DNA from 2 places in the Streptomyces sp. KL116D genome. Region 1 is predicted to be linked to the other one. Evidence: riboswitches for the same ligand, from Rfam matches in the RefSeq annotation. Region 1 holds a riboswitch; the other holds the start of a gene.

The links. A riboswitch is a leader RNA that binds a small molecule or an ion and turns the genes downstream of it on or off. The one in region 1 is predicted to bind cobalamin.
Region 2: linked by a shared signal. The riboswitch ahead of RBJ77_RS15940 (ABC transporter substrate-binding protein) and the one ahead of RBJ77_RS47130 (HoxN/HupN/NixA family nickel/cobalt transporter) in region 1 are both predicted to bind cobalamin.

Annotation. Positions count from the first base shown of each region.
Region 1 covers NZ_JASERH010000127.1:12,284-19,485, reverse strand. Annotated here, with positions in the region: gene RBJ77_RS47140 (hypothetical protein) at 1-695, opposite strand, end outside; gene RBJ77_RS47135 (CaiB/BaiF CoA transferase family protein) at 1,090-2,280, opposite strand; gene RBJ77_RS47130 (HoxN/HupN/NixA family nickel/cobalt transporter) at 2,379-3,494, opposite strand; cobalamin riboswitch at 3,525-3,741, opposite strand; gene RBJ77_RS47125 (inorganic diphosphatase) at 3,814-4,320, opposite strand; gene RBJ77_RS47120 (GNAT family N-acetyltransferase) at 4,395-4,886, opposite strand; gene rho (transcription termination factor Rho) at 4,918-6,048, opposite strand; gene RBJ77_RS47110 (class I SAM-dependent methyltransferase) at 6,383-7,096, shown strand; gene RBJ77_RS47105 (helix-turn-helix domain-containing protein) at 7,100-7,202, opposite strand, start outside.
Region 2 covers NZ_JASERH010000040.1:9,836-17,037, forward strand. Annotated here, with positions in the region: gene RBJ77_RS15925 (basic amino acid/polyamine antiporter) at 1-752, shown strand, start outside; gene RBJ77_RS15930 (arginine deiminase) at 796-2,058, shown strand; gene RBJ77_RS15935 (hypothetical protein) at 2,079-4,223, shown strand; cobalamin riboswitch at 4,271-4,472, shown strand; gene RBJ77_RS15940 (ABC transporter substrate-binding protein) at 4,510-5,583, shown strand; gene RBJ77_RS15945 (FecCD family ABC transporter permease) at 5,580-6,596, shown strand; gene RBJ77_RS15950 (ABC transporter ATP-binding protein) at 6,593-7,202, shown strand, end outside.

The DNA of each region.
Region 1 (7,202 bases):
GCCTGACCGCGCACCGACGTCGCGCTGTTGCGCGAGACGTAGTACGACAACCAGACGTCGGCGTCCGGGAGTTCGACGTCCGCGCCCGGCGCCAGGGCCTCGAACTGCGGCACCAGGCCGTCGTCCGCCGCCCTGTCCCACGCCTTGTAGAAGCGCATCACGCGCTCGGCCGAGCAGCCCGCGAGCGCGGCGAACCGCCGCGCCGAGACCTTCGGCGACTCGCCGGCCGGCTGGCCGCCCGGCCGCACGCTGCGCGCGACCTTCAGGGCGAAGGCCCAGCCGCCGGTACGGGCGTAGACGCCGAACTCGTGCGCGTCCCGGGTGATCGACTCCGGTACGTCCGCGGTGGCGAGGTCGGCCTCGTCCTCGGCGTCGTCGGCGTCTGTGGAGTCCTCGGCCTCCGCGTCGTGCTGGGGGGCCTGGTTCTCGTCCTCCGCCTGGCCGGGCTGCCAGAAGTTCTCGGCGGGGGAGTCGGTGGTGCCGGTCGACGGGGTCCACGTGTGCGCGGTGTCCCCCGGCTCGGCCGTCTCCTCGTCCGTGGCGGCAGTGGCGGCAGGGGCGTCCGTGGCGTCAGGGCTGGACAGGCGCGCCTCGGGTACGTCCGTCGCGGGCGTCGGCTCCACGGCGGGCGCGTCCAGGGCGTCGTCGTCGCCGGACGGGACGGCTGCTGCGGACGAGTCGATGGCTACGGTCACGTAGGTACTCCTGGGTGATCGGGCGCGTGAAGGTTGACGCGATACTTTATCGCTCCGATTGGGGTGTTTTGCGCGCGAGTTGCCTCGTCGGGCGTATGGGCGCGCCGCCCCCCCGTGCCGGGTCCGCCGTTCGAGGCTCCCCCTCCGACGACCGGCGGACCCGGGCCTCGACCGTGCGCCGCGGCGGGAGAGCGAGGGCACGGGAGGCTCTGCGCAGCAGCATCTCAGGGGGGCGCACCGGTGAGGTGGGGCCGAATGTCCCTCCTGGGGGGCCGAACGGCCCCGCTTCCCGGACACGGACCGGGCACGGACTGCACACGGACTGCATACGGAGCGCGCACGGACCGCACACCGACCGCGGGCACCGGCCGCCGGCACCCCCGGCCCGCCCCCGCTAGACGGCTCCGGCGTCCCGCAGCGCGCCGATCGCCTCCGCGGCGTAGCCCAGCTCTGTCAGGACCGCCTCCGTGTGCTCGCCCACGCCCGGGACCGGGTCCATCCGCGGCGCCACGCCGGTCAGCGTCGCCGGGGGCAGCAGGGCGCGGACCGGGCCGCCGGGGGTGGGCACGTCGCGCCAGCGGTCGCGGCCGGCCAGCACCGGATGGTCCAGCAGGTCAGCGACCGTGTTGAGCCGGGCGTTCGCGACCTTGGCGCGGTCCAGGACCGCGACCGCCTCGTCGGCGGTGAGCTCGGCGAAGCGGGCCGTGACGATCGCGTCGAGTTCGGCGCGGCGGGCCACGCGCGCCGAGTTGCGGTGGAACCGCGGGTCCGTCGCCAGGGGCGCGTCGTCGAGGAACTCCGCGCAGAAGGAGGCCCATTCGCGCTCGTTCTGGATCGCCAGGAGCACCGTCGCACCGTCCGCCGCGGCGTAGGGCCCGTACGGTGCGATCGTCGCGTGCGCGGCGCCGACCCGCGGCGGCTGCGCACCCGAATACGCCGTGTAGTAGGCCGGATACCCCATCCACTCCGCCAGCGCCTCGAAGAGGGAGACCGAGACCGCGCGCGCGACGCCCGTGGCCCGGCGTTCGTACAGCGCCGTGAGGATGCCGGAGAACGCGTACATGCCGGCCGCGATGTCGGCGATCGCGATGCCCACCTTCGCGGGTGCCTCGGGCGTGCCCGTCACCGACACGACGCCCGTCTCGCACTGCACGAGCAGGTCGTAGGCCTTGCGGTCGGACCACGGCCCGTCCGCGCCGTAGCCGGAGATGTCGCAGACCACGAGGGACGGGTGGCGCTCGGCCAACTCGCCCGCGGACAGGCCGAGTCGGGACGCCGCGCCCGGCGCGAGGTTCTGCACGAAGACGTCGGCGCCGGCCAGCAGCCGCTCCAGGACCTCACGGCCGCCGGGCGTCTTCACGTCGAGCGTCACCGAGTCCTTCGAGCGGTTCAGCCACACGAAGTGACTGGACTGCCCGTGCACCGTCTCGTCGTAGCGGCGCGCGAAGTCGCCCTCGCCGGGCCGCTCCACCTTGATCACCCGCGCGCCCAGATCGGCCAGCTGCCGGGTGGCGAACGGCGCCGCCACCGCCTGTTCGAGACTGACGACGGTGATGCCCGCGAGGGGCAGGTGGGCGGCGGCCATGGGGCATCCTCCGTGCTCGTACGGCGTGTCGTCGTGCACCGTATGCGACGGTGACCGGCGTGGCGCGGCCGCCCTCGGCCACCGGCGCCCCCGTGGCGCTAGGCGCCGTCGGCCAGCCGCGCCGACCAGCGTTGTTCGACCTTGGCCAGGCGCCAGTAGGCGATCGCCGCCGCCCACACGACGACGAACAGGCCGACGATGACGTAGCCGACGTTGTCGAGATCGAGTGCGGCGATCCAGCCGGTCACCGCGTCCGTCAGGTCGAGCTTCTCGTGCAGCACGCCGACGAGTTCGATGGTGCCGATGAAGAACGCGACCGCGATCGACAGGCCCGTGATGGTGAGGTTGTAGAACACCTTGCGCACCGGGTTGGCGAACGCCCACTGGTAGGCGAAGTTCATGAAGGTGCCGTCGAGGGTGTCGAACAGGCTCATGCCCGCGGCGAACAGCAGCGGCAGGCACAGGATCGCGTACCAGGGCAGACCCGCCGCCGCGCCGCTGCCCGCCATCACCATCAGCGTCACCTCGGTCGCGGTGTCGAAGCCGAGGCCGAAGAGGAAGCCGAGCGGGTACATCTGCCCGGGCCGGGTGATGGACCGGGTGAAGCGGCCGAGCACGCGGTTCATGAACCCCCGGGAATCCAGGTGCTGTTCGAGCTCCGTCTCGTCGTAGGATCCCGCGCGCATCGACCTGAACACCTTCAGGATGCCGGCCAGGGCGACGAGGTTGAGCGCGGCGATGAGGTAGAGGAACGTCCCGGAGACCGTCGTCCCGACGACGCCCAGCGCCTGGTGGGCGCGCGAGTCGTCGTCCATGAGCGTGCCGGCCAGGGCCGCGCCGCCGGCGACGAGCGCCGCCATCGCGACGACCACGCTGGAGTGGCCGAGCGCGAACCAGAAGCCGACCGAGACGGGACGCTTGCCGTCCGCCATCAGCTTGCGGGTGGTGTTGTCGATGGCGGCGATGTGGTCGGCGTCGAAGGCGTGCCGCATGCCGAGGGTGTACGCGGTGACGCCCAGGCCGATGCCGAACGCCTTGTCGTCGACCTCGTAGTGGCCGGGGACGACGAGCAGGAAGAGCACGCCGAAGGCGACGACGTGCAGGGCCAGGATCACGGCCATGAGGCCCGCGGTGCGCACGGTGTCCTCACGGCGCCAGCGGAAGTCGGGGTTCGGCCCGGTGGGCCGCGCGGGGGAGTTCGCGGACAGGGTCATACGGCGGTCACGCTCCAGCACCTCGTGGATCACTTCGTGAGATGCCGTGGCCGGTCTCCTGGCTTACGGGCGTGCGCCGCCGCTCCTGCCTTCCCAGCTGCCGGGCGGCAGCCAGTGGCACGGGTGGAGCGGTGCGCTCCGGACCTGGGGGTCCGGAACCCGATCACAGTGGCGAGGGCCGCTCCGGACTCGGCCCCCTGAGGGGCTGTCACCGGTCTTCCCGAACACCACGGCCCGCCCACCCTAGGCGGCCCGGGCGCCGCCCGCGCAGCCGGACCCCGTACGGGTAGGCAAGATCACATCGGGGGCGAGCCGGGCGTCACCGGCCGCCGGACCTGCTCCGGGCCCGCCTGATCTCCTCGTACGCCATGTCCCGGCCCTCCCAGTGGGAGCCGTCCACCGACTTGCCGGGCTCCAGGTCCTTGTAGACCTCGAAGAAGTGGGTGATCTCCAGCCGGTCGAACTCGGGGATGTCCTCGATGTCCCGGACCGACGCGTGCCGCGGGTCGTGCGCGGGGACGCAGAGGATCTTCTCGTCCGGGCCCTTCTCGTCGCTCATCACGAACATGCCGATCGCCCGGCACTCGATGGTGCAGCCGGGGAACGTGGCGTCGCCGGTCAGCACGAGCGCGTCCAGCGGGTCGCCGTCGCCGCCGAGCGTGCCGTCGACGTAGCCGTAGTCGGCGGGGTACTGGGTCGACGTGAACAGCATCCGGTCGAGCCGGATCCGGCCCAACTCGTGGTCCATCTCGTACTTGTTGCGGGAGCCCTGCGGGATCTCCACGATCACGTCGAACGCCTCGTCGCGCGCGTCACTGCCGCCCAATGTGGCCTCCTTGCCCCATTGCTGCCCGCTCGTTGGACCCGAGTGTGCGCCGTGCGCGGCGAGGGCGGAACCCCTCAGGCGGCGGGGGGAATGACGAATTCGAGTTCGGGCCGGTCCCAGGCGACGGCCGGCGGGCGCGCGGGCGCGGTGCCCGTGCGCCGCGCGCCCATGCTGCGGTAGAAGCCCTCGGCGGGCGGGTGCGAGACGACACGGACCCGGTCGAGACCGGCCGCCTGCGCCTCGGTCCGCATGTGCGCGACGAGCAGCCGGCCGATGCCGAGCCCCTGCGCCGCGTCCGCGACGAACATCAGGTCCAGCTCGGCCGGCGCGAGGACCAGCGCGTAGAAACCGAGGACCCGGTCGTCGGCCGTGTCCACCGCCACGAACACGCGGTGCGTCTCGATGTAGTCCGGGCCCACCCGGTACCCCTCGACCATCGCCGCGTACGGGCCTTCGTAGGCGCGGGAGCCGCGGACGAGCCGGGTGAGGCGCTTGGCGTCGCGCGCGGTGGCCGGACGGATCGCCACGGCCGGGCCCCGCCCCGGACGTGTAATGCTCGAAGTCATAGGACGAGTATTACGCATCCCGGGGGTGTGGTCACCCCGTGGGGACCGTCGAATGCACCTGTCGCAGGAACGCGGCGTTGTCCGGGGAGTGCCGCAGCTTGTCGAGCAGCGCCTCGTACGAGGACTGGCCGTCGCGGCTCTGCAGGGCGCGGCGCAGGCCGCGGACCGCGGCCGACTCGGCGGCGGGCAGCAGGAGTTCCTCGCGGCGCGTGCCCGACGGCGTGATGTCGACGGCCGGGAAGACGCGGTGATTGGCAAGGGTGCGGTCGAGGCGGAGCTCCATGTTGCCGGTGCTCTTGAGCTCCTCGAAGAAGTAGTCGTCGGCGCGCGACCCGGTGTCGACGAGGGCCGTCGCCAGGATGGTCAGCGACCCCGCCTCCTCGGTGTTGCGCGCCGCGCCGAACAGTCGCTTCGGGCCGTGCAGCGCCGCCGCGTCGACGCCGCCGGACAGCGTGCGGCCGCCCTTGGCGGAGGCGTTGTTGTGGGCGCGGCACAGCCGGGTGATCGAGTCGAGCAGGATCACCACGTCGCGGCCCTGCTCGACGAGGCGCTTGGCGCGCTCCACGGCGAGTTCGGCGAGCGCGACATGGGTCTTGGCCGGGCGGTCGAACGTCGAGGCGAGCACCTCGCCGCGCACGGAGCGCCGCATGTCGGTGACCTCCTCGGGCCGCTCGTCGAGGAGCACCACCATGAGGTGGGCCTCGGGGTGGTTGACGGCGACCGCCGCCGCGAGCTGCTGCAGCAGCACCGTCTTGCCGGTCTTCGGGGGCGCGACGATCAGGCCGCGCTGCCCCTTGCCGACGGGCGCGAACAGGTCGACGACGCGGCCCGTGAGCCCGCTCACCGGGCTCTCCAGGCGCAGCCGTTCGGCGGGGTGGAGAGGGGTGAGGTCGGCGAAGTGCGGCCGGGTGCGGGCGCCGCCGACGGGTTCGGCCTCGGTGAGCGTGTGCGGCCGCCCGCACACTCCGGTGACGAAGTCGCCCTTGCGCAGGCCGAGTTGGCGGATGAGCCGGGCGGGGACCTGGACGTCGTCCGGAGTGGGGAGCAGGTCTCCCGTCCGCAGGAATCCGTTCCCGTTGGCGCCGGTGTCCAGGATGCCGGCGGCGCGGACGGGCGCCTTGGGGGGTGCTGTGGTGGTGGGGGGTTCGAAGGTGGTGGTCATGGTCGGTCACGGTCCTTTCGCGGACGTCGTGTCGTACGCGGGCAGGGAAGGGGTGGGGAATCCGGCGACTGGAGGGAGCGGATGTGTCACGCTCGGTGGCCGGGAGAGGGCCTGGGGGCAAGCCGGGCAAGAGCCCGTCGAAACCTGCTGACCAGGAACGATGCGCGCGGTGACACCGGCCGGAGAGCGGCGGGAGGTCCTGCGCTGAGAGAGGTGGATCGGCACCGGCGCCTCAGAAGGGGCGTACACACGTGCCACAGCGAGAGTACCACCACACCCCCGGTGCGCGGCAAGACCGGATTTCGGCCGACCGCCGTCACTATGCTGATCCGCCATGTTCACACCCCAGGGCCCCACCCTCCGCGAGCTGGCCGTCCAGGCGCTGTCGTCCGTCGAGCGCGGCTACGACCTGCTCGCCCCGAAGTTCGACCACACCCCGTTCCGCACCCCCGACGCCGTCCTCGCCCCGGTCACCCGCGTGCTGCGCGAGCTCGGCCCGTACGAGACCGGGCTCGACCTGTGCTGCGGGACCGGGGCCGGGCTCGGGGTGCTGCGCGAAGTCGGTACGGAGCGGGCCGTGGGGGTCGACTTCAGCGCGGGGATGCTGGAGGTCGCCGGGCGGGGCGAGCCGACCGCCTCGTACGTGCGCGGTGACGCCCTCGCCCTCCCCTTCGGGCCCGTCTTCGATCTGGTGGTCAGCTTCGGCGCGTTCGGCCACTTCCTGCCCCAGCAGCATCCGGCGCTCTTCGCGCAGGTGCACCGGGTCCTGCGCCCCGGCGGGCAGTTCGCCTTCCCGATGCCCGCGCCCGCGCGGCCGGGATCGAGGGGCTACTGGGCGATGCTCGGCTTCGACACGGTGATGCGGGTGCGCAACGCGCTGTGGCGCCCGCCGTTCGTCATGTACTACCGGGCGTTCCGGTTCGGCGACGTGCGCCGGGAGCTGACGCGCGCCGGCTTCGACGTGACGCTGCGGGCGCTGCCCGAGCTCGGCGAGCGCCCCGACGGCAGTCCGCGCTGCCGGCTCGTGGTGGCGACGCGCCGGGCGTAGCCGTCAGACACCTTCCCGTTCCACCGGGAGCCACAGCTCGGCGTCCGCCTCGGTGCCGTCCGCGGACAGCCGGGTGCGCAGGATCTCGGGGCCGGGGCGGCTGCGG
Region 2 (7,202 bases), on a different contig from region 1:
GCGAGGACGTCGGGCGCGCGACGATCCTCGGTTTCCTCAGCGTCTTCGCGGTCTTCGCCTCGGTGACGATCGTGTCGTACGGGATCCTGCCGATGAGCGAGATCGCCGAGCTGCGCCAGCCGTCCATGGCCGGGGTCCTGGAGGAGGCGGTGGGGACCTGGGGCAAGGTCTTCGTCAGTGTCGGGCTCATCGTGTCGGTGCTCGGCGCCTATCTGGCCTGGACGCTGATGGCCGCCGAGGTGCTGTTCGTCGCCGCCAAGGACGATGACATGCCCCGCTTCCTGGCCCGCTCGACGGCCGAGGACGTGCCGGTGCCCGCGCTGTTGATGTCGACGGCCCTCTCCCAGGTAGTCCTGGTCATCACGATGTTCTCGGACGACGCGTTCAACTTCGCGCTGGATCTGACGAGCGCGCTCACCCTGATCCCGTTCCTGCTGGCCGCGGCCTTCGCCGTGAAGATCGCGATCCGGCCGGACGAGCGCACCGTCGGCGGCGGCAGCGGGCTGTCGGGCGACTTCGTGTTCGCCGCGCTCGCCACGGTGTACACGGCGTTCCTGCTGTACGCGGCCGGGCTGAAGTTCGTGCTCGTCTCGTTCATCTTCTACGCCCCGGCCACCGTGCTCTTCGTGATGGCCCGCCGCGAGCAGGGCAGACGCGTCTTCTCCCCGCGCGAACTCGTCATCCTGGCCGTCTCCGTCATCGGCGCCGTGCTCGGCGTGGTGGCCCTGGCCGCCGGCTGGATCAGTCTCTGACCCGCCCCACACCTCGTCCCGCTCATCCCCGGAAGGCACCCCCGTGACTGACCAAGACACCTCCGCTTCCGCCACGTACGGCGTCCACTCCGAGGTGGGCCGGCTGCGCAAGGTCCTCGTCTGCGCGCCGGGGCTCGCGCACCGCAGGCTCACCCCGACCAACGCGGACGATCTGCTCTTCGACGACGTGATGTGGGTGGAGAACGCCCAGCGCGACCACGCCGACTTCGTCAACAAGCTGCGCGGGCGCGGCGTCGACGTGGTCGAGCTGCACGACCTGCTCGCCCAGACCATGGCGATCCCCGAGGCGAAGACCTGGCTGCTCGACCGGAAGATCGTCGCCAACCAGGTCGGCGTCGGCCTCATCGACGACACCCGCGCGTTCCTGGAGGCGCTGGAGCCGCGGCAGCTCGCCGAGTACCTGATCGGCGGCCTGGCCACCACCGACCTGCCCGACGACCATCGCTCCCCGTACGTGTCGCTCGCGCGTGAATCAACAGGCGTACGCGAGTACTTGATGCCCCCGCTCCCGAACACCCTCTACACACGGGACACCACCTGCTGGCTGTACGGGGGGCTCACCCTCAATCCGCTGTACTGGCCCGCGCGCCACGACGAGACGCTGCTGATGAAAGCGGTCTACCGGTTCCACCCGGACTTCGTCGGGTCGACCGTGTGGTGGGGCGATCCCGAACGCGACTGGGGTCAGGCCACGTTCGAGGGCGGCGACATCATGCCCGTCGGGAACGGTGTCGTCCTCATGGGTATGAGCGAGCGGACCTCGCGGCAGGCCGTCACACAGGTCGCGGCCGCCCTGTTCGAGAAGGGCGCGGCCGAGCACGTCATCGTCGCCGGGATGCCCAAGCTGCGCTCCGCGATGCACCTCGACACGGTGTTCACCTTCGCCGACCGGGACATCGTCACGCTCTACCCGAGGATCATGGATTCGGTGCACACGTTCTCGCTGCGCCCCAGCGACAGGGCACCCGGCCTGGACATCGTCGACGAGGGCTCGGCGGCGTTCGTCGACGTGGTGGCCAAGTCCCTCGGGCTGCCGCGGTTGCAGGTCATCGAGACCGGCGGTGACGTCTACGCGTCCGAGCGCCAGCAGTGGGACAGCGGCAACAACGCCGTGGCCCTGGAGCCGGGCGTCGTCTTCACCTACGACCGCAACACCCAGACCAACACGCTGCTGCGCAAGGCCGGGGTCGAGGTCATCACCATCGTCGGCGCCGAGCTGGGCCGCGGGCGCGGCGGCGGTCACTGCATGACCTGCCCCATCGTCCGCGACCCGGTCGACTTCTGACCGGCGCCGGGCGGTGCGGGGTGCGCCGGCTGTGGTGGGTGGTGGCCTTCGTGGTGGCCGCGCTCTCGACGCTGACCGTCGTCACGACGGCCACGGTCCGCGCCACCGTGCTCTCCCCCGCCTTCCACGAGTCGGTCCTCGACGAGCAGGACGCGTACGACCGGCTCTACAACGAGGTCCTGGTCGACCCCGAGGCCGCCCCGGTCACCCGTGACCTCCTCGCCCGACTGTCCGTGCCCGAGGCCAAGGTCACCTCGAACATCAAGCTGGTGCTGCCGCCGGACACCGTCCGCGCGCTCACCCGGCAGCAGATCCAGGCGGTCGTCGGCTACCTCAACGGCGACCGCGCCTCGCTCGTCCTGGCCGTCGACGTACGCCCGGTCCTCGCCAACCTCAACGACCTGGCCCACACCTACTTCGGTGATCTCGTGGCCGGGCTCCAGGACCGCGCCGAGCCCGACTTCGACCGGTTCACCGCCGATCTGTCGACGGCGCTGCAAGAGGTGTCAAAGGGGCGGGTCCCGGACGGTCTGCCGTCGCTGCCGCTGACCCCGGAGCAGGCCGAGTGGGCTGCCGACGCGGTGCTGCGCGTCCTGCCCGCCGAGGAGCGTGCGGCGCTGCGGCCCGAGATCGAGACGGCGCTGGCCGACGGGGACATCGCCACGGTGCTCGCGGCCGTGGCACCCGCCGTCGTCTCGGACCGCACCCGGGACGCGGCGCGGCAGCTCCAGGACGTCGTGGGCGGCGGCACCTGGGATCTCACCGAGACCCTGGCGGCGTCCGGCAACGAGCTCGCCGCGCTGCACCGCCTGCGGCCCTACACGGCCGTCGGGGTCGGCCTGGTGGAGTCGCTGGCGGCCGTCCTGCTCCTGGTCTCGCTCACGGCCCTGTGGTTCCTCGGCCCCTCGCGGCCCGACCGGCGGCTGACGCGGCTGGGACAGCCGCTCCTCGTGGGCGGGGTGCTCGCCGCCGTCGCCGTGGCCGTGATCCGGGTCGTCACCGGCGGGCGCGTCGTCGACCCGCCCGCCCAGTGGCCGACGAGCCTGGCCCGGCTCGTCGACGACGTGCAGCACGGCGCCGTCGGCCACATCACCGGCACCGCGCTGCTCGCGGCGGCCGTCCCGGTGGTCGCGGGAGTCGTGCTGACCGGGGTCGGCCGGTATCTGTGGGTACGGCGGCCGCGGGCCCTGCCTTCGCGGCGGATCGTCGGGGTCGGCGCGGGGGCCGCCGCCGTCGCCGTGGCGGGCATGGTCGCCGTGCCGCTCGTGACCAGCCCCGCGGCGCCACGCGTGTGCCAGGGCAGCGCGGCGCTCTGCGACCGCCCGTACGACGAGGTGGCGTACCTGACGTCGCACAACGCGATGTCGACGACGGTCGACCGGTTCATCGGGCCGCTCCAGGACCCCGGGATCACCGCGCAGCTGGACGACGGGGTGCGGGCCCTGCAGATCGACACCTACCGGTGGGAGCGGCCCGACGAGATCACCGCGCGGCTCGCCGACTCCGACTTCACGTCCGCGCAGCGGGAGTTCATCGCCGACGCGGTCAACCGGTTCAATCCGCCGCGCGACGGGCTGTGGCTGTGCCACTCGGTGTGCAGGGCAGGGGCGATCGCGCTGGTGCCGACGCTGCGGGAGATCGGCGACTGGATGCGGGAGCATCCGACGGAGGTCGTCACGCTGATCATCCAGGACGCGATCAGCGGACAGGACACGGAACAGGCCTTCACCGAGGCCGGGTTGACCGATCTGATCCACACGCCCGACCCGGACCCCGCGAAGCCGTGGCCGACGCTCGGCGAGATGACGGACAGCGGCCGGCGCCTCGTCGTCTTCGCCGAACAGGCCGACGGGCCCGCGGACTGGTACCGCAACTTCTACCGCTACGGCATGGAGACCCCGTTCGCCTTCCGCTCCCCCGACGCGATGACCTGCGCCCCGTACCGCGGCGGCGACGACCGCCGGCTCTTCCTGCTCAACCACTTCATCACCATCGACGGCGGCAGCCGCCTCGACGCGGGCACGGTCAACGCGCGCCGCTTCCTGCTCGACCGGGCGCACCGCTGCGAGCGGGAACGCGGCCGCCCGGTCACCTTCGTCGCCGTCGACTACACCACGATCGGCGACGCGCAGGGCGCCGTGGCGGCGCTCAACGCGGAACGCTGACGCCGGCCGCCCCGTTCGCCCCGGCCGGCCGGGCCGTGCACCTCCTGTGATAGCTTCCGAACGCCAGTCGTACCTTTGTGCGTACTTGTACGTACACGGGTCAGGGAATCCGGTGGAAGTCCGGAACTGACGCGCAGCGGTGAGGGTGACGGGCGGGGCAACTGCCACTGGGCCGGGAGACCGGCCTGGGAAGGCGCTCCGTCCGGACGATCCCGAGTCCGAAGACCTGCTGGCGGCCTCCGGAACCGATCAGCGGCCGGGGGCGGACCGTAGGCCGGCTCCGCGTATGAGCCCTGGACGCAGAGGAACTCCCGTGCCGTTCGCACGTCAAGTCCGCCGTGCCGCACCGCTGTTGGCGGGTGCGCTGCTGCTCACCGGATGCGGCGGCTCCACAACCGCCACCACCGACGACGGAGCGCGGGCGGCCGTCACCCTGGACAACTGCGGCACGAAGGTCCGGGTCGAGCGCACCCCGCGCCGCGCCGTCGCCCTCGACCAGGGCTCCGCCGAGATCATGCTCTCGCTCGGTCTCGCCGACCGGATGGTGGGCACCGCGACCTGGACCGATCCGGTCCTGAAGAACCTGGCGAAGGCGAACGCGAAGGTGCCCCGGCTGGCCGACCGCTATCCGTCCTTCGAGAAGGTCCTGGACACCGAACCGGACTTCGCCGCCGCCTCGTTCACGTACACGCTCGGCAAGGGCGGGGTGGCGCCCCGGGAGGAGTTCGAGAAGCTCGGCGTCCCCACCTACCTCTCCCCCACCGACTGCGTGGGCAAGGACAACAGCGGCGACGGCGACGGGAAGCGCACGACCGCGCTCAGCCTCGACACGGTCTACGGCGAGATCCGCGACCTGGCGCGCGTCTTCGACGTCGAGGAGCGCGGCGAGAAGCTCATCGGCCGGCTCAAGGCCCGGGTCAGCGAGGCGACGTCGGGCATCGACGCCGAGGACGTGACCCTGCTGCACTGGTTCGCGAACTCCGACTCGCCCTACATGGCGGGCTGTTGCGGCGCGCCGGGCATCGTCACGAAGGAGCTCGGCGCGCGGAACGTCTTCGACGACACGCGCGAGGAGTGGCCGCAGGTCAACTGGGAGACCGTCGCGGACCGCGACCCGGACGTGCTCGTCATCGGCGATCTGACGCGCCGCTCGCAGTCGGCGGAGTCCGCCGCGCAGAAGATCGAGTTCCTGGAGTCCGACCCGGTCACCAAGAACATGACGGCCGTCCGCAAGAAGCGGTACGTGCTGCTCAGCGGGCAGGCGATGAACCCGACCATCCGTACCGTCGACGGCATCGAGCAAGTGGCCGCCGCCCTGCGCGAGTTCGGCCTCGTCGGCGCCGGGAAGCAGGCCGGGTGACCGCGCTGCGCCCCGGCCTCTCCTGGGCGGCCGGCCTGCTCGCGCTGTGCGCGTCGGTCGCCGTCGCGATCACCGTGGGCCCGGCGCAGATCCGGGTCGGTGACGTCTGGTCGACGGTGGCCGCCCACGCCGGCTGGGGCGTCTCGGACCTGTCGCCGATCCGGGACGGCATCGTCTGGAACCTGCGGCTGCCGCGCACGCTGCTGGCCGCGGTGTGCGGGGCGGGCCTCGCGGTGTGCGGCACGGTGCTCCAGGCGCTGCTGCGCAATCCGCTCGCGGACCCGTTCGTGCTGGGCGTGTCGTCGGGGGCGTCGACCGGGGCCGTGCTCGTCGTGGTGCTGGGGCTCGGCGGCGGGGCGCTCTCGGTGTCCGGCGGCGCGTTCCTCGGCGCGCTCGTCTCGTTCGCGATGGTGCTGCTGCTCAGCCACACGCTGGGCGGCACCACGGACCGGGTGGTGCTCTGCGGGGTCGCCGCGATGCAGCTGTTCTCCTCGCTGACCTCGTTCGTCGTGCTGACCGCGGCGGATGCGGAGACCACGCGCGGCGTGCTGTTCTGGCTGCTCGGCTCGCTCGGCGGGGTCGGCTGGACCGAGGTGTGGCTGTGCCTGTCCGTGCTGGTCGTCGCGCTCGCCGTGTGCCTCGGGTACGGCAGGACCCTGGACGCGTTCGCGTTCGGTCCCGAGGCGGCGGCCGCGCTCGGCGTGCACGTCGCCAGGACCCGGCTCGTCCTGCTGTGCGTGACCGCGCTGCTGACCGCGGCGCTGGTCAGCGCGGCGGGCGCGATCGGCTTCGTGGGCCTGGTCCTGCCGCACGCGGCGCGCGCCCTCGTCGGCCCCGGACACACCCGGCTGCTGCCGGTCACCGCGGTGGCCGGGGCGGTGTTCCTGGTGTGGGTGGACACGTTGGCGCGTACGGTCCTCGAACCGCAGGAGGTGCCGGTGGGAGTGGTGACGTCACTGATCGGGGTGCCCGCGTTCGTGCTGGTCCTCTACCGCGGCAGGAGCGTCCGATGAGCCTGGAGGGCAAGGCGCTGTCCTGGACGCCGGGCGGTCCGCTCGTCCTGGACGGCGTGGACCTCACCCCGCGGCCCGGCTCCGTGACGGGGCTGCTCGGCCCGAACGGCTCGGGCAAGTCCACCCTGCTGCGGCTCCTCGCCGGGGTGCTCGCGCCGTCGAGCGGTGTGGTCACCCTGGACGGCGACCCGCTGTCGTCGGTGCCGCGCAGGACGGCGGCCCGGCGGATCGCCATGGTGCAGCAACAGGCGGATACCCAGGTCGAGTTGACCGTCGCCGACGTCGTGCGCCTGGGACGCGTACCGCACCGTCGCGCGTGGGCGCCCGCGTCGGCGGCCGACGAGGCAGCGGTCCGCGCCGCCCTGGACCGCAGCGGCCTGGCCGACCGGGGCCACCGGCTGTGGCACACCCTGTCGGGCGGGGAGCGCCAGCGCGTGCAGATCGCCCGCGCCCTGGCGCAGGAGCCGCGCGAGCTGCTGCTCGACGAGCCGACGAACCACCTGGACATCCAGCACCAGCTGGAGCTCCTCGACCTGATCCGCGGCCTCGACCTCACCAGCGTCGTGGCCCTGCACGACCTGAACCTGGCCGCCGCCTACTGCGACG